DNA from 3 places in the Streptomyces sp. NPDC044921 genome. Region 2 is predicted to be linked to each of the others. Evidence: riboswitches for the same ligand, from Rfam matches in the RefSeq annotation. Region 2 holds a riboswitch; each other region holds the start of a gene.
What was found. Region 2 has a riboswitch for cobalamin ahead of AC07DA_RS34080 (energy-coupling factor ABC transporter permease). Riboswitches for the same ligand answer to the same signal wherever they lie in the genome.
Positions count from the first base shown of each region.

Region 1 (5,479 bases), on a different contig from region 2:
CCGAGGACCTCTACCAGCGGTCGGAGCAGTGCCTGCTCACCGGCCACACCCACCACCCGGCTCCCAAGGCCCGCGGCGGCGGCCCCGCCGCGGCCTGGCTGCCGTACGCGCCCGAGGCGCACGCCCGCTTCCCGCTGGTCCTGCTCGGGCTGCGCGAGGACACCCTCGTGGAGGAGGGCGACACCTCCGCCCTCGACACGCTCGGCACGGCCCCGCCCGGCTACCGGCTGCTCCCGGCCCACCCCTGGCAGCTCGACCTGGCCGCCCGGGAGCTGGCCCCCGCCTTCGCGGACGGCAGGCTCCTGCGGCTCGGCACCACGGCCTTCGACACCTGGCCGACGGCCGCGATCCGCACCGTCCACGCCCCCGGGCGGGACCTCTTCCTGAAGTTCAGCCTGGACGTGCGCATCACCAACGACATCCGCCGGCTGTGGCGCCACGACCTGCTCGCCCTGCGCCGGACCGACACCGCGGTGCGCGCGGCCTTCGCCGCCCACGACGGCCCGCCCGGCTGGCTCGCCGACCGCGGCTACCGCACCGCGGACTTCGCCTTCGAGGCCCTGGCCGTCCTGGTCCGCGACGGCTTCGGCGGCCGCCTCCTGCCCGGGGCGACCCCGCTGCTGGCGGCCGGGCTCGTCGAGGGCTTCGACGGCAACCCGCTCGACCGCGTCACCGACCCGGAGGCCTGGTGGCGGGCCTACCTCGCCCACGCGGTGCCCCCGGTCCTGGCGGCCTTCGCGGGGCACGGCGTCGTCGTCGAGGCGCACCTGCAGAACACGCTGGTCGCCGTGGACGCCGACGGCATGCCCGTGCAGGTGCTGTACCGGGACGCCGAGGGCGTGAAGCTGCTGCCGGACGTGGCGCGCGCGGCCGGCTGGGAGCGGCTGGTGTACTGCCTGGTCGTCAACCACCTGACCGAGATCGCCGGGGCCCTCGTCGAACGCCGTCCCGGATTCGACCCCTGGCCCGCCGCCCGCCGCGAACTCGCCCGGCACGACCTGCCGGAGATCCCCGCCCTGCTCGCCTCCCCGACGCTGCCCGCCAAGACGAACCTGCTGCTGCGCTGGACGGGCGCGGACGGCGCCGACGCCCGCTACCTGCCGCTGCCCCACCCGCTCGGGCGGCCCGCCGCCCGCCCCGGAGCCGTGGAATGATGACCGGCGACAAAGGCGACGGCGGACGAGGAAGCCGGTGTGAGTCCGGCGCGGTCCCGCCACTGTGATCGGCGAGCCGGTCCCGACAGGCCACTGCCCGCGAGCGGGTGGGAAGGCCGGGACCGGCGGCGACCCGAGAGCCAGGAGACTCACGCGGTCGCCTCCTCCACGGACCACCGGGGCGGATCTCCCCGGAGAGAGGGCAGGTGCGGCATGCCCGCGACGCCGGCCGGCGAACCCCTGGACGACACCCCGGGCGGCTCCCCGCCGTGCCGTGTCGTCGTCTGCCGGGACTGCTGCTGCGGCAGCCCCAAGGTGACCGGTGTCGACCACGCGGCCCAGACCGAGCGCCTGCGCGCGGCGGCGCCGGTGCGGATCTCCGACTGCCTGGACGTCTGCGACCAGGCCAACGTGGTCGTGGTGCAGCCGTCCGCCGCGGGCCGGGCCGCCGGCGCCCGGCCGGTCTGGCTGGGCCTGGTCAACGACCCGGCCGCCACCGAGGACGTCGTCTCCTGGGTCCGGGCCGGCGGCCCCGGAGTCGCCCCGCTGCCCGACATCCTCGACCTGTACGTCTTCAGCCCACGGGCGCGGCGCGACGGGGACCGTCCCTGACACCCGCTCAGGCCGCCCTGCGGCCGCGGACCAGCAGCCACAGGAAGTACGGGGTGCCGATCACGGCCGTCATCAGGCCGGCGCCCAGCTGGGCCGGGGCGATCACCGTGCGGCCGACGAGATCGGCCGCGCACACGAGGGCGGCGCCGAGCAGCACGGCGACCGGCACCACCCGCACGTGCCGCCGGCCCACCAGGGCCCGGGCCGCGTGCGGCGCGACCAGGCCCACGAAGCCGATGGTGCCGGCCGAGGCCACGGCGGTCGCCGCCAGCAGCACGCCCACCACCAGCAAGCCGAGCCGGGCCCGGGGCAGCCCCAGCCCGAGCAGGCGCGGGGTGTCCCCGTCCAGCGAGACGAGGTCCAGCTCGGTGCGCCGGGTGACCGCGACGGCCAGGCCCAGGGCCAGCACGAGCGCGACCGGCACGACGTCCGCCGTGGTCCGCCCGTACGTCGAACCGGACAGCCAGGTCAGCGCCTTCGTGGCGTTGAACGGGTCGGTGAGCACGATCAGCAGGCTGATCAGGGCCGTCGATCCGGCCGCCACGCCGATACCGACGAGGACCAGTCGGCTCTGCTGGTAGCCGCCCCGGGCGGCGAGCCCGAACACGAGGGCGGAGGCCAGCGCCGCCCCGGCGAACGCCGCCGAGGCCACGCCCCAGGAGCCGGCGGCGGGCACGGTGGTCACCAGCAGCACGGCACCCAGCGCGGCGCCGCCCGAGACGCCCAGCACCCCGGGCTCCGCCAGCGGGTTGCGGGTCACGGCCTGCACCAGCGTGCCGGCCAGGGCGAGCGCGGCGCCCGCGCACAGCGCCGCGAGCACCCGCGGCACCCGGGTGTCCAGGACGAAGGAGACGGTCCGGCCGGCCCGCCCCTGCGCCCAGTTGGCGACGTCCCCGAGCAGGAGCTCGCTGTCGCCCAGCAGCACACCGGCGAGGGCGGCGCCGACGACGACGGCGGCCAGGGCGGCCGCCGTGGCCAGGAACGCGGTCCGGCCGGGGACGCGCAGCCGGTCCGGTGGTTCCACCCCGGCCGTGTCCCGCAGCCGCAGGGCCGTCGCCACCAGGAACACGGCGCCGACCAGGCTGGTGACGATGCCGGTGGGCACGCCGACCGCCGTGTCCGCGGGGATCATCGCGCGCAGCAGCACGTCCGAGCCGAGCACCAGCGCCGCGCCGGCCAGTCCGGCCGCGGGCAGCGCCGCCCGCGCGCGGGTGAAGCCCCGGAAGCGTCGGGCGAGCGGCCGGACCAGGGCGGGCGCGCAGAGCCCGACGTAGCCGAGGGGCCCGGCGAGCGTGACGGCGGCCGCGGACAGCAGTGCCGCCAGCACCACCACCGTGACGCGGGTGGCGCGCACCGGGACGCCGAGACCGCGCGCCGCGTCGTCGCCGAGGGCGAGCGCGTCGACCCGCCGGGCGACCAGCAGCAGCCCCGCGAGCCCCACGAGCGCGACCGGCAGCATCTGCAGCACGCCGTCGAAGCCGTTCTGGCCGATGCTGCCCTGGTTCCACTGGTAGAGGCCCTCCGTCTGCTGCGGGAACAGCAACAGCAGCCCTTCCGTGAGGGAGTTCAGGCCCAGCGCCAGCGCGGTGCCGGCCAGGACCAGCCGTACGGTGCCCGTGCCGAGGCCGGACAGGGCGAGCACCACGGCCGCGGCCACCAGACCGCCCGCGAAGGCCACGCCGGAGGAGGCGAGCAGCGGCAGGGAGACGCCGGTCGTGCCGGCCAGCCCGAGCGCCAGGTACGAACCGGCGTTGACCGCGAGGGTGTCGGGGGAGGCGAGCACGTTGCGGCTGACGGCCTGGAGCACGGCGCCCGCGATGCCGAGGACGACGCCGACCAGGACGCCGGCGGTCATCCGCGGCAGCCGCGAGGCGATCACCACGGACGCGTCGGCCGGATCGGCCTGCCCGGTCAGGGCCTTGACCACCTGCGCCGGCCCGACGGCGGCGGTGCCCTGGGTGATGTCGACGACCGCGAGGGCGGCGACGAGGAGGACGAGCCCGGCCGTCACCGCGGCCGTGCCCGACCGGGACGCGGCCGCGGGGGGACGGACGGCGGGGGGCGCTTCGGTGACGGCCATGACGGGCGTTACTTCGTCAGCGCGCCGACGAGGGCGTCGACGTACGCCTCCATCGAGCCGGGGCCGCCGAACATCCAGATGCCGTCGGGCAGCCGGTGCACCTCGCCCGCCTTCACGAACGGCAGGGAGGTCCACACGGCGTTCTCCTTCAGCTGCCCGGCGAACGGGTTGCTGGCCTTGTCGCCGTCGTTGCCGATGTAGGCGAACGCGGTGTCCTCCGGCAGGGCCGTGAGGCCTTCCACGTCGGTGGTGCCGAGGCCGTAGGCCGGGTCGCCCTTGACCTTCCAGGCGTTCTTCAGGCCGAGCTCCTCGTTGACGGACCCGATCAGGGAGCCGCTGGTGTACGGGCGGATGGAGACCTGGTTGGACGTGACGTACCCGTCGGCGAAGGCGACGGAGCTGCCGTCGAGCTTCGCGCCGGCGAGGGTCTTGCGGCCCGCGGCGACCTTGGCGTCGAAGCTCTCGCGGGCGGCCTCGGCCTTGTCGGTGGTGCCGGTGGCCTTCGCGATCAGGTCGAGGTTCTCGAACATCTGCCCGATCTGGTCGGAGGTGTCGGCCGACTTGGTCTCCAGGACGGGCGCGATCTTCCGCAGCTGCTTCACGGCCGCGTCCGGCAGGTCCGAGCTCGCCACGATCAGGTCGGGGGAGAGCGAGGCGATGGTGTCCATGCTGGGCTCGCCGCGGGTGCCGATGTCCTTGGGCTCGTTCTTCAGCGGGACGGCGGTGTCCCAGGTCCGGTAGCCCTTGACGTCGGCGACGCCCACCGGGTCGACGCCGAGGGTGATGAGGCTCTCGACCTCGTTCCACTCGGTGGCGACGACCTTCTTCGCCGGGCCGTCCAGCTCGACCTTCGCGCCCGTGGCGTCGGTGAGGGTGATGCCCTCGGAGGCCTTGCTCTCGGAGCTGTCGGCGGCCGGCTCGGTGGTGCCGCAGGCGGCGAGGGTGAGCGCCGCGGTGGTGGTGGCCGCAGTGAGCAGGAGACGTCTCATGAGGTGGTGCCGAGCCTTTCGCTACGGGCGGTGCGGGTGTGGTGGCGGCCGATCGGACGGGTCCGCAGCCGGCCGGTGAGGGGGTCGGTGTCGACGTCGATCCGGATGCCGTACACGGCGGTGAGGCGCTCCGGCGTCAGGACGTCCTCGGGTGGGCCGTCGGCGACGATCCGGCCCGCCTGGAGCAGCGTGATCCGGTCGGCGATCGCCGCCGCCTGGTCGAGGTCGTGCAGGACGACGCCCACCGCGATCCCGTGGTCGTCGGCCAGGTCGCGGACGAGGTCGAGGAGTTCGATCTGGTACCGCAGGTCGAGATAGGTCGTGGGCTCGTCCAGCAGCAGCACGCCGGTCTCCTGCGCGAGGCAGCTCGCCAGCCAGACCCGTTGCAGCTGCCCGCCGGAGAGGTGGTCGGCGCCGCGCCCGGCGAGGTCCGTGACCCCGGTCAGCGCCAGCGCCCGTTCCACCGCGGCCGCGGCGTCGGCGTCGGGACGGCCGAAGCGGCCCCGGTACGGGTAACGGCCGAACTCCACGAGGTCGCGCACGGTCAGTCCGCTGGGCGTGGGCCGGCCCTGGGTCAGCAGGGCCACGTGCCGGGCGAACTCCCGGGCGGACAGGGCCAGAGCATCGATGTCGCCGTCGATCCG
Region 1 covers NZ_JBWKIF010000004.1:276,978-282,456, reverse strand. The annotation lists gene AC07DA_RS08500 (IucA/IucC family protein) at 1-1,154, shown strand, start outside; cobalamin riboswitch at 1,183-1,304, shown strand; gene AC07DA_RS08495 ((2Fe-2S) ferredoxin domain-containing protein) at 1,368-1,766, shown strand; gene AC07DA_RS08490 (iron ABC transporter permease) at 1,774-3,846, opposite strand; gene AC07DA_RS08485 (ABC transporter substrate-binding protein) at 3,855-4,835, opposite strand; gene AC07DA_RS08480 (ABC transporter ATP-binding protein) at 4,832-5,479, opposite strand, start outside.
Region 1: it holds a riboswitch for cobalamin, as region 2 does, so the genes downstream of both, AC07DA_RS08495 ((2Fe-2S) ferredoxin domain-containing protein) here and AC07DA_RS34080 (energy-coupling factor ABC transporter permease) in region 2, are expected to answer to the same signal.

Region 2 (5,479 bases):
ACGGCGAGCCGCCCCGGGCGCCGCGCGAGAGCACCCGGCGGCTCTGGAAGGACCTGTCCGGGCTGCTGCGGCTGCTGATCCTGACCCAGCTCGCCTTCAACCTGGGCTTCTACGCCGTGCTGCCGTTCCTCGCCGAGCACCTCGGCACCGCGATCGGCATGGCGGGCTGGCTGGTCGGGTTCGTGCTCGGGCTGCGCACCTTCAGCCAGCAGGGCCTGTTCGTGGTCGGGGGGTGGCTCGTGGACCGGTGGGGCGTGCGGCCGGTCGTGCTGGCCGGCTGCGCGCTGCGGATCGCCGGGTTCGCCTGGCTCGGGTACGCGGAGGCGACCTGGGCCGTCATCGGGGCGGTGCTGGTGATCGGCTTCGCCGCCGCCCTGTTCTCCCCCGCCGTGGAGTCCGAGGTGGCCCGCCAGGCGGTCGTCTGGGAGGCGGACGGGCACGGACCGCGCACCCGTGTGCTGGCGCTGTTCAGCGTGGCGGGACAGGTGGGCGCCTTCGCCGGGCCGCTGCTCGGCGCGCTGCTGCTCGCCGTCGGCTTCCGTACGGCCTGCCTCGCCGGCGCGGCGGTCTTCGTGCTGGTCCTCGCCGGGCACCTGCGGCTGATGCCGCAGCACATCCCCGGCCGGGTCCGCGTCCGGCAGCGCGGCGGAGCCCGCGTCCTGCGCAACCGCCGTTTCCTGGCGCTGTGCTGTGCGTACGGCACGTACCTGCTGGGCTACAACCAGCTGTATCTGGCCCTGCCGGACGAGGTGCAGCGCGCGGCGGGTTCGCAGGCGCCGCTGTCCTGGCTGTTCGCCCTGTCGTCGGTCCTCGTCGTGTGCGCGCAGCTCCCGGTGACCCGCTGGGCGGGCGACCGGCTCGACCTGCGCCGCTCCATGGCCGCCGGACTGCTGCTGATCGCGGCCGGTTTCGCGGTGGTGGCCGCCGCGCGCCCGGCCGGGTGGACGGGCACCGCCGGGCTGCTGCCGGCCGCGGGCTTCGTCGTGCTGCTCACCGTGGGGCAGATGCTCGTGGTACCCGCCGCCCGCGCCTGGGTGCCCGACCTCGCCGAAGACGGCCGGATCGGCCTGTACATGGGGGCGCTGTCCTCCGTCTCCGGCCTGATCGTGCTGGCCGGCAGCGCGGCCACCGGCTCCCTGCTCGACCTGGGGCTGCCGGCCGCCGTGCCGTGGCTGGTCCTGGCGGCCGTACCGGCCCTGGCGGTGGCGCTGCTGCCGCACCGGGACGCCGAGGGGGAACGGGAGGCCGGGGAGGAACGGGAGGCCGGGGAGAAGGGAACGGCTCCGGCGGGCTGATCCGGCCTCCGGCGGGCACGCCCGCGGACGCGCCACCCGGAGTGCGGCCCCGCGTGCGCCCCGGGTCTGCGACCTGTTTCCGGGGCCGTACCGCCCGGGCTCACCGCCGCGGCGCATAATGATCATCCGGCGCCAGTATCCTGGGTCGGCTGTGGCACCCCCCACCAATCCCCGCCCGGACGCGGGGAGTTCGGGCTGCGGCGACGAGCTTCCCACTGCATGAGACGAGGACGAGTGCTGCTAGCGGGCCGCTACCGGCTGGATGTTGAGATCGGGCGCGGTGGAATGGGAGAGGTCTGGCGGGCGTACGACGAGACGCTCGCCAGAGCGGTGGCCGTCAAGCTGCTGCTGCCCCAGGACACCGACGCCACGGCGGCCTCCCGGTTCCGCCTGGAGGCCCAGACCGCCGGGCGTCTCAACCACCCGAACCTGGTCGGCGTGCTCGACTTCGGTGAGTACGACAACCGGCTGTACCTGGTGATGGAACTCGTCGACGGCGACAGCCTCGCCGGGGTGCTGGCCGCGTCGGGCGCACTCCCGGCGGGCCGGGTGGCCGACCTCGCCGCCCAGGCCGCCGCGGGACTCGCCGCCGCGCACGCGCAGGGCATCGTCCACCGCGACATCAAGCCCGCCAACCTGCTGCTGGACGCCCACGGGACGCTGAAGATCGGGGACTTCGGCATCGCCCGCTTCCTCGACGACCCCGGGGCCGCGCTCACCGCCACCGGGCAGATCGTCGGCACCGGCCTCTACCTCGCGCCCGAGCGCGCGCTGGGCAAGCCCGCCGGCCCCGCGTCCGACATGTACTCCCTGGGGTGCGTGCTCTACCAGTTGCTCAGCGGCCGCCCGCCGTTCCAGGCCGACACCGCCGTCGCGCTCCTGCACCAGCATCTGGACGCCGCCCCGGTGCCGCCCCGCGAACTCGGCGTGGCCGGTCTCCCGCCGGCGTTCGAGAACTACCTGCTGGGGCTGCTCGCCAAGCAGCCCGAGGACCGGCCGTCGGCCCAGCAGGCCGCCGAGTGGTTCGCCGCCGGTGCCTGGCAGGGGCGGCCCGAGCCGCTGCCGGAGGCCACGCAGCCGGCGCCCTCCCCGGTGCCGTCCCCGGGGACGGCGGGCTTCGCGCCGGCCGGGGCCGGCGCCCCGGTCACCTACGCGCTGCCCACGGGGGCGCGCACCGCCCCGGGCGGGCGGGCCCGCCGCGCGGCGCCGCGGGGCGGCTCCGGCAACCGGTCGCGGCTGGGCGTCACGGCCGCCGCCGCGGCCCTCTTCCTCGCCGCGATGTACCTCGGCATGGTGTGGTTCTCACCCGACGACACCACGACGAAGAGCACCGAACCCGACGCCTCGCCGTCGGCGAGCAGCCCGGCCTCGCCCTCGGAGCCGGGGGCGTCCGCCGACCCGCCGGCCTCCACCGCGCAGACCGGCGAGACGTCGACGGTCGGCACCGTGGCCGATGTCGTCCCGTCCTCGGCGGCACCCACCACCCCGGCCCCGGCCGGACCGCCGCCCGGTCCGTCGAGCCCGGCGCCGGAGACGGGCGGGGACGGCACGGAGCAGGTGGAGCAGCCGCAGCAGCGGCCTCCGCAGGTCCCGGTGGACGACGGAGGCGACGAGGACGACGAGGGCGAGGACTGAGCGATTCTGCGCCGGTGTGCGAGCGGGCGCCCCCTCGCGCGCCCCCTGGGGCGGCTTGTCATCGCCCTTACCCCGGCCTTATTGTCACCACGCCTTGGTGAACGGGAAATCCGGTGTGATGCCGGTGCGGCCCTCGCCACTGTGAATCGGGAAGTCCGGCTCCGGCCCTCGCGGGCAGCCACTGGGTCCTCGTGACCCGGGAAGGCGGAGTTCGGGCGGTGGTACCCGTCAGCCAGGAGACCGGCCAAGGCGCGTCAACCATCCACGAGGTGCTGGAGAGGGTCTGCTGAGCCATGCACATAGCCGAGGGTTTCCTGCCTCCGGCGCACGCGGCCGCCTGGGGCGTCGCGTCGGCGCCGTTCGTCGTCCACGGAGTCCGGTCACTCACCCGTGAGGTGCGCGAGCACCCCGAGAGCACCTTGCTGCTCGGTGCCTCCGGTGCCTTCACGTTCGTCCTGTCGGCCCTGAAGCTGCCGTCCGTCACGGGCAGTTGCTCCCACCCCACGGGCACGGGCCTGGGGGCCATCCTGTTCCGGCCGCCCGTCATGGCGGTGCTGGGCACCATCACCCTGCTCTTCCAGGCGCTGCTGCTGGCGCACGGCGGGCTCACCACGCTCGGCGCGAACGTCTTCTCCATGGCGGTCGTCGGGCCCTGGGCCGGTTACGCCGTCTACCGGCTGCTGCGGCGGTACGACGTGCCGCTCATGGTGACGGTGTTCTGCGGGGCGTTCGTCGCCGACCTGTCCACCTACTGCGTCACCAGCGTGCAGCTGGCGCTCGCCTTCCCGGACCCGGGCAGCGGATTCCTGGGCGCGCTCGGCAAGTTCGGCTCCATCTTCGCCGTCACGCAGATCCCGCTCGCCGTCAGCGAGGGGCTGCTGACGGTGCTGGTGATGCGGCTGCTGGTGCAGTCCAGCAAGGGCGAGCTGACCCGGCTGGGCGTGCTGCTGGGCACGAAGGGCTCCCGGACCGGCGCGGAGGCGGTGGCTCGGTGAGCAGGAACACGAGGATCAACCTGCTGTTGCTGCTCGCCGTGGCCGCCCTCGCCGTGCTGCCGCTGGCCCTCGGCCTCGGCGACCACAAGGAGGAGCCGTTCGCGGGCGCCGACGGCGAGGCGGAGTCCGCGATCACCGAGATCGAGCCGGACTACGAGCCGTGGTTCTCGCCGCTGTACGAACCGCCGTCCGGGGAGATCGAGTCGGCCCTGTTCTCCCTCCAGGCGGCGCTCGGCGCCGGTGTCCTCGCCTACTACTTCGGCCTGCGCCGAGGGCGGCGGCAGGGCGAGCGGCGCGCGCTGGAGCGGGAGGCCGGGAGCGCGCCCGCCGACACGGCCGGCAGGTCCCCCGCCGCGGCCGGGAAGCCCGCCGACGGGCAGGACTGAGCCCGGGTGCTGCCGATCGACGCGGCGGCGCACAGCAGCCGCTGGCGCCGCCGCCACCCCGTGGACAAGGCCGTGCTCGGGCTCGGCCTCACCGTGCTCGCGATCTCGTTGCCGCCCTGGCCGGGCGCGGCCCTGGTGCTGGTCACGGCCCTGGTGCTGCTGCTGGGACCGGCGGGCGTGCCGGCCCGGCGGCTGTGGCGGGCCTACCGGGTGCCGCTGGGCTTCTGCGCGACCGGCGCGCTCACGCTGCTCGTCCAGGTCGGCGGGCCGGAGGGTTTCGTCTCCTTCGCCGGTGACGGGCCCGTCCGGGCCGGGGAGTTGCTGCTGCGCACCTCGGCGGCCTCCCTGGGCGTGCTGCTGTTCGCCTTCACCACGCCCATGTCCGACCTGTTGCCGCGCCTGGTCCGGGCGGGGATCCCCGCACCGGTCGTCGATGTCGCACTGGTGACGTACCGGATGAGCTTCCTGCTGCTGGACTCGGTGCGCCGCATCCGGGAGGCGCAGGCCGCGCGCCTCGGCCACACCAGCCGGGCCGCGGAGTGGCGTTCCCTGGCCGGCCTGGGCGCCACCGCGTTCGTCCGGGCCTTCGACCGGGCCGCCCGCCTCCAGGCCGGGCTCGCCGGACGCGGCTACGACGGCACCCTGCGCGTCCTGGTGCCCGAGGCCCGTGTCTCCGCCCGCTTCACGGCCGCCGGCTGCGCCCTGCTCGTGGCGCTGGCCGCCCTCTCCCTGCTCCTGGAAAGGCCGCTGACATGAGCGAGCCCGCCCTCGTCGCCCTGCGGGGCGCGTCCTTCGGCTACGCGGACGGCCCGGTGGTGCTCAGCGGCCTCGACTTCGACGTCCGCGAGGGGCGCGCCCTGGCGCTGCTGGGGCGCAACGGCAGCGGCAAGACGACCCTGATGCGCCTGCTCAGCGGCGGACTGCGGCCGGACGTAGGCCGGTTGACGGTCGACGGGCAGCCGGTGACGTACGACCGCAAGGGCCTGACCCGGCTGCGGACGACCGTGCAACTGGTGGTGCAGGACCCGGACGACCAGCTGTTCGCCGCCTCGGTCGAGCAGGACGTGTCGTTCGGGCCGCTCAACCTGGGCCTGGACCACGCGGAGGTCCGCACCCGGGTGGCCGAGGCGCTGGCCGCGCTGGACATCACCGCTCTGGCCGACCGGCC
Region 2 covers NZ_JBWKIF010000032.1:53,689-59,167, forward strand. The annotation lists gene AC07DA_RS34070 (MDR family MFS transporter) at 1-1,295, shown strand, start outside; gene AC07DA_RS34075 (serine/threonine-protein kinase) at 1,515-2,930, shown strand; cobalamin riboswitch at 3,009-3,193, shown strand; gene AC07DA_RS34080 (energy-coupling factor ABC transporter permease) at 3,224-3,925, shown strand; gene AC07DA_RS34085 (energy-coupling factor ABC transporter substrate-binding protein) at 3,922-4,311, shown strand; gene cbiQ (cobalt ECF transporter T component CbiQ) at 4,318-5,067, shown strand; gene AC07DA_RS34095 (energy-coupling factor ABC transporter ATP-binding protein) at 5,064-5,479, shown strand, end outside.

Region 3 (5,479 bases), on a different contig from region 2:
AGACGCAGCTGGAAGAAGACGTCCTGCAGGCCCATCGCGCCGAGGCCGACCGGTCGCCAGCGGGCGTTGGAGCGGCCCGCCTGCTCGGTCGGGTAGAAGTTGATGTCGACGACCCGGTCGAGGAACGTCACGGCCGTGCGGACGGTGTCGTCCAGCCGTTCCCAGTCGATGTCCCCGTCGCCGACGAAGGCGCCGAGGTTGACGGACCCCAGGTTGCAGACCGCCGTCTCGCCGTCGCTGGTGACCTCCAGGATCTCCGTGCAGAGGTTGGAGGAGTGCACCACGTGGCCCGGCTCGGCGGTCTGGTTGGCGGTGCGGTTGGCGGCGTCCTTGAAGGTCATCCAGCCGTTGCCGGTCTGCGCGAGGGTGCGCATCATCCGGCCGTACAGCTCGCGCGCGGGCAGCGTCTTGCGCGCCAGGCCCTTCGCCTCGGCGGCCCGGTAGGCGGTGTCGAACTCCTCGCCCCACAGGTCGACCAGCTCGGGCACGTCCGCGGGGGAGAACAGCGACCACTGCGCGTCGGCGTTCACCCGCCGCATGAACTCGTCCGGGACCCAGTGCGCGAGGTTCAGGTTGTGCGTGCGCCGGGCGTCCTCACCGGTGTTGTCGCGCAGCTCCAGGAACTCCTCGATGTCCGCGTGCCAGGTCTCCAGGTAGACGGCGGCGGCGCCCTTGCGGCGGCCGCCCTGGTTCACGGCGGCGACCGAGGCGTCGAGGGTCTTCAGGAACGGGACGATGCCGTTGGAGTGCCCGTTCGTGCCGCGGATCAGCGAACCCCGGGCCCGGACGCGGGAGTAGGCGATGCCGATGCCGCCGGCGTGCTTCGACAGGCGGGCGACCTGGTGGTAGCGGTCGTAGAGGGAGTCCAGCTCGTCCTTGGGGGAGTCGAGGAGGTAGCAGGACGACATCTGGGGGTGCCGGGTGCCGGAGTTGAACAGCGTGGGGGAGGAGGGGAGGTAGTCGAGGCGGCTCATCAGCCGGTAGAGCGCCGCGACTTCGTCCACGGCCCGTGCGGTGTCGTCCTCGGCGAGGCCGCTCGCCACGCGCAGCATGAAGTGCTGGGGCGTCTCGATCACCTTGCGGGTGATCGGGTGCCGGAGCAGGTAGCGGCTGTGCAGGGTGCGCAGGCCGAAGTAGCCGAAGCGGTCGTCGGCGGCGGTGTCGATCAGCGCGTCGAGCCGGGCCGCGTGCAGCCGGACGAACGCGGCGGTGCGGTCGGCGATCAGACCCTCGCGGTGGCCCACGGCGACCGACTGCGTGAAGGAGGTGACGCCCTGGGAGGCGGCCTCGGCACGGATGCCGATGGTCAGCAGCCGGGCGGCCAGCCGGGAGTAGGCGGGGTCCTCGGAGATGAGACCGGCGGCCGCCTCCGTCGCCAGCTCGCGCAACTCCGTCTCGTCCGCCCGCGCGGACCGGCCGCGCAGGGCGGCGGCGGCGACCCGGCCCGGATCGGCGTCGGGGAGGTCGGCGGTCAGCTCGGTCAGGGTCCGCAACAGGGCGGCACCGGGAGCGTCGTGCGCTTCTTCCGCGTCTTCTCCGGCGGCTGAGACCGGATCGGCTGGCGCGATGGTCACGTGGGGCTCTCCCTCGCTCGGCACGGGGCCTCGTCGAGGGCAGGGGGCAGCACACGAGCGCACACGGCGTCGCGTCCACCGGCCCATTCCACGAGGCCCGGACGTCAGGCACACCGGCCGGATGGCCGGGCGCACTGTCGGCAGGTCCTCGGACTGACGCCCATACCGTGTGAAAGGGCATGGGTACACCGTTGCGGGACAGTTCCGGATTCGCACCGGATTCCCCTGCGGCGACAGCGAGCATGAGCATACATCTTGTGCCGGGTTCGGATGCCACCCCCAGATGTTGTGTCGCGCTGGTTTCAGAGGGTCAGCCGGCAGGTGTGCAGAGTGATCTTCGCCGGCCGCGGGACGACGGCGGGCCGCCGTGAGGTGTTCTCACGGCGGCCCGCCGGGGGTCGTCCGGTGTGTGTCGCGCGGTGCTCCGCGCCGGGAGGTCAGTGCGACGAACCGGCCGTGGCAGGCGGGAGCTCCACCTGTACCCCGGGGTCGCCCGCGTCCGCCGTGTAGTCCTCCGGCTTGGTCTCGTCGACGCCGTCGGGGGCCTTCAGCGCCCTGAGCACGAAGGTCAGGACCACCGTCACCACCACGTTCAGGACGAACGCCGTGAGGCCGATGTAGCCGATCTCGCCGATGCCGGGGATCTCCTTGGAGGAGCCGCCGAAGTGCTTCTGCGTCGGCGAGGCGACCCCGTACGCGGCGACCGTGCCGTAGACCATGCCGACCGCCCAGCCCGCGAGCAGCGCCCAGCGGTGGAACCAGCGGGTGAACAGGCCGCCGACCAGGGCCGGGAAGGTCTGCAGGATCCAGATGCCGCCGAGCAGCTGGAAGTTGATGGCGACCGTCTTGTCCATCGTCAGCACGAAGGCCAGCGCGCCCACCTTCACCAGCAGGGACACCAGCTTGGAGACCTTCGTCTCCTGCGCGGGCGTGGCGTCCGGCTTGATGAAGTCCTTGTAGATGTTGCGCGTGAACAGGTTCGCGGCCGCGATGGACATGATGGCCGCGGGCACGAGCGCGCCGATGCCGATGGCGGCGAAGGCCACACCGGCGAACCAGTCCGGGAACATCGTCTCGAACAGCTGCGGGATCGCCAGCTGCCCGTTCTGCACCTTGATCCCGGCCGCGATCGCCATGAAGCCGAGCAGCGCCAGCAGGCCCAGCATCAGCGAGTACAGCGGCAGGATCGTGGTGTTGCGGCGGATCACCTCACGGCTCTTGGAGGACAGGGTCGCCGTGATGGAGTGCGGGTACATGAACAGCGCCAGCGCCGAGCCCAACGCCAGCGTGGCGTAGGTCCACTGACCCGCCTCCGGCGGCGTCAGCGCACCGCGCGGCGCGCCCGTGGCCGGGTTGGTCTCGCTGAACGCCTCACCCGCCTTGGCGAAGATGTCGTCGAAGCCGCCGAGCTTGATCGGGATGTAGATGATCGCCACCGCGATGACGATGTAGATCAGCGTGTCCTTCACGAACGCGATCAGCGCGGGCGCCCGCAGACCCGACGAGTACGTGTAGGCAGCCAGCACGCCGAAGGCGATCAGCAGCGGCAGGTCCTTGATGAACCAGTTGGTGTTCTCGCCGCCGCCGATACCCATCACGTCCAGCACGGCCTGGATGCCGACCAGCTGGAGCGCGATGTAGGGCATCGTCGCCAGGATGCCGGTCAGCGCCACGGCCAGGGACAGCCCCTTGGAGCCGAAGCGGCCGCGCACGAAGTCGGAGGTCGTCACGTAGCCGTGCTTGTGCGAGACCGACCACAGGCGCGGCAGGAACGTGAAGATCAGCGGGTAGACCAGGATCGTGTAGGGCACCGCGAAGAAGCCGGCCGCTCCCGCCGCGTAGATCGCCGCCGGCACCGCCACGAAGGTGTACGCCGTGTACAGGTCGCCGCCGAGCAGGAACCAGGTGATCCACGTGCCGAACGAGCGGCCGCCCAGGCCCCATTCGTCCAGGCTGTGCTCGTTCTCGGCCTTGCGCCAGCGCGCGGCGAGGAAGCCCATGACCGTGACGGCCAGGAAGAAGAAGATGAAGACGGCGAGTGCGACGCCGTTGACGCCGTCCTTCACTCCGACGCACCGCCCTTCCGGCGGGCGCGCTGGTCACGCTGCCACAGCTTGAAGGCGATCATCGTCAGCGCCGTGGAGATCAGCACCCACGCCATCTGGTACCAGTAGAAGAACGGGATCCCGATGAAGGCCGGGTCGGTCTTCGCGTACGAGCCGACCCACAGCATGGCAACGAAGGGCGCTATGAGACAGACGGCGATGACGACGCGCGTCGGCGTCACCACCGGCCCTCTGCTGACTTCCGGGGCTTGCGACATCAGGCGGCTCCGTCCCCTCAAGTGATCACCTGTGCAATGCGCAGGCAATCTAGGTCAGGGTGCGGCGACAGCGGAACCCCTCGTCCGCAATGCGGTACCCAAAAGAAACGGCGGATCCGCCTGCGGTCGGCTACTCCTGGGGACGCTTGAGACGGGCCACGAACTTGTACCGGTCGCCCCGGTAGACCGACCGCACCCACTCCACCGGCCGGCCGTCCCGGTCCAGCGAGTGCCGGGAGAGCATCAGCATCGGCAGCCCGACGTCCGTGCCGAGCAGGCCGGCCTCGCGCGGGGTGGCCAGGGACGTCTCGATGGTCTCCTCGGCCTCGGCGAGATGGACGTCGTAGACCTCGGCGAGCGCGGTGTAGAGGGACGTGTACTTCGCCAGGGAGCGGCGCAGGGCGGGGAAGCGCTTGGCGCTGAGGTGGGTGGTCTCGATGGCCATGGGCTCGCCGTTGGCCATGCGCAGGCGCTCGATGCGCAGCACGCGTCCGCCCGGCGTGATGTCGAGCAGCCCGGCGAGCCGGTCGTCGGCCGTGATGTAGCCGATGTCCAGCAGCTGCGAGGTCGGCTCCAGGCCCTGGGCGCGCATGTCCTCGGTGTACGAGGTCAGTTGCAGGGCCTGCGAGACCTTCGGCTTGGCGACGAAGGTGCCCTTGCCCTGGATGCGTTCCAGCCGGCCCTCGACGACCAGTTCCTGGAGTGCCTGGCGCACGGTCGTGCGGGAGGTGTCGAACTCCGCCGCGAGGGTGCGCTCGGGCGGGACGGGCGTGCCGGGCGCCTGGGTCTCCGTCATGTCGAGCAGGTGCTTCTTCAGGCGGTAGTACTTGGGCACGCGTGCGGTACGGACGGGCACCCCGTTCTCGTTCTCCGCACTGCTGACGTCGGTGCTCATGCTCCGCCTTCCCGGCTCGGTCCGCCGACACGATCTCACTTGTATACCGTCGGCGTCTTGTTTGGTCTAGTCCACCACTGCGAGTGGTCTACCTGAAGTATGGCCTGTGCAAGCGGGTTTTCGCTGGCTTCTTACTTAAAGGTTCCTGCATATGTAGGTCGCATAACGGCTGGTCAGAGCCTTCTCGCGACCCTTGACAGGCTGATTGGCCTGGGCCAAGCTCCCGGTACTGGTCTACACCAATGGTCCAGGCCCGGCCCGCCGTTCACCGCGGGGAGCCAGGGGGGTTGTGGGATCCCTTGAGGAGGGTGGCGTGAAGCGCAAGCTGACAGCCGCGATCGGTATCGCGGGCATGATGGTCTCCATCGCGGCGTGCGGCGGCGAGGGCGACGGGGGCTCGGACAAGGGCGGCGCGGACGCCAAGGAGCTGACCGTCTGGCTCACCGTCGACGCCCAGAACAACTGGCCGGAGCTGGTGAAGGCCGCCGACGACGCGGTGAAGAAGAAGCACCCGGGTCTGAAGATCAGCCATGAGTACTACGGCTGGCCCGACAAGAACGCCAAGCTCGACGCCGTCCTGGCCACCGACAAGGCCCCCGACGTGGTCGAGATGGGCAACACCGAGATGCTCGGCTACATGGTCAAGGGCGCCTTCGCCCCCCTCGACCAGGGCACGTTCGACAACTC
Region 3 covers NZ_JBWKIF010000003.1:3,101-8,579, forward strand. The annotation lists gene AC07DA_RS05130 (ribonucleoside-diphosphate reductase subunit alpha) at 1-1,574, opposite strand, end outside; cobalamin riboswitch at 1,697-1,824, opposite strand; gene mctP (monocarboxylate uptake permease MctP) at 2,012-3,640, opposite strand; gene AC07DA_RS05140 (DUF3311 domain-containing protein) at 3,637-3,897, opposite strand; gene AC07DA_RS05145 (GntR family transcriptional regulator) at 4,028-4,792, opposite strand; gene AC07DA_RS05150 (extracellular solute-binding protein) at 5,106-5,479, shown strand, end outside.
Region 3: it holds a riboswitch for cobalamin, as region 2 does, so the genes downstream of both, AC07DA_RS05130 (ribonucleoside-diphosphate reductase subunit alpha) here and AC07DA_RS34080 (energy-coupling factor ABC transporter permease) in region 2, are expected to answer to the same signal.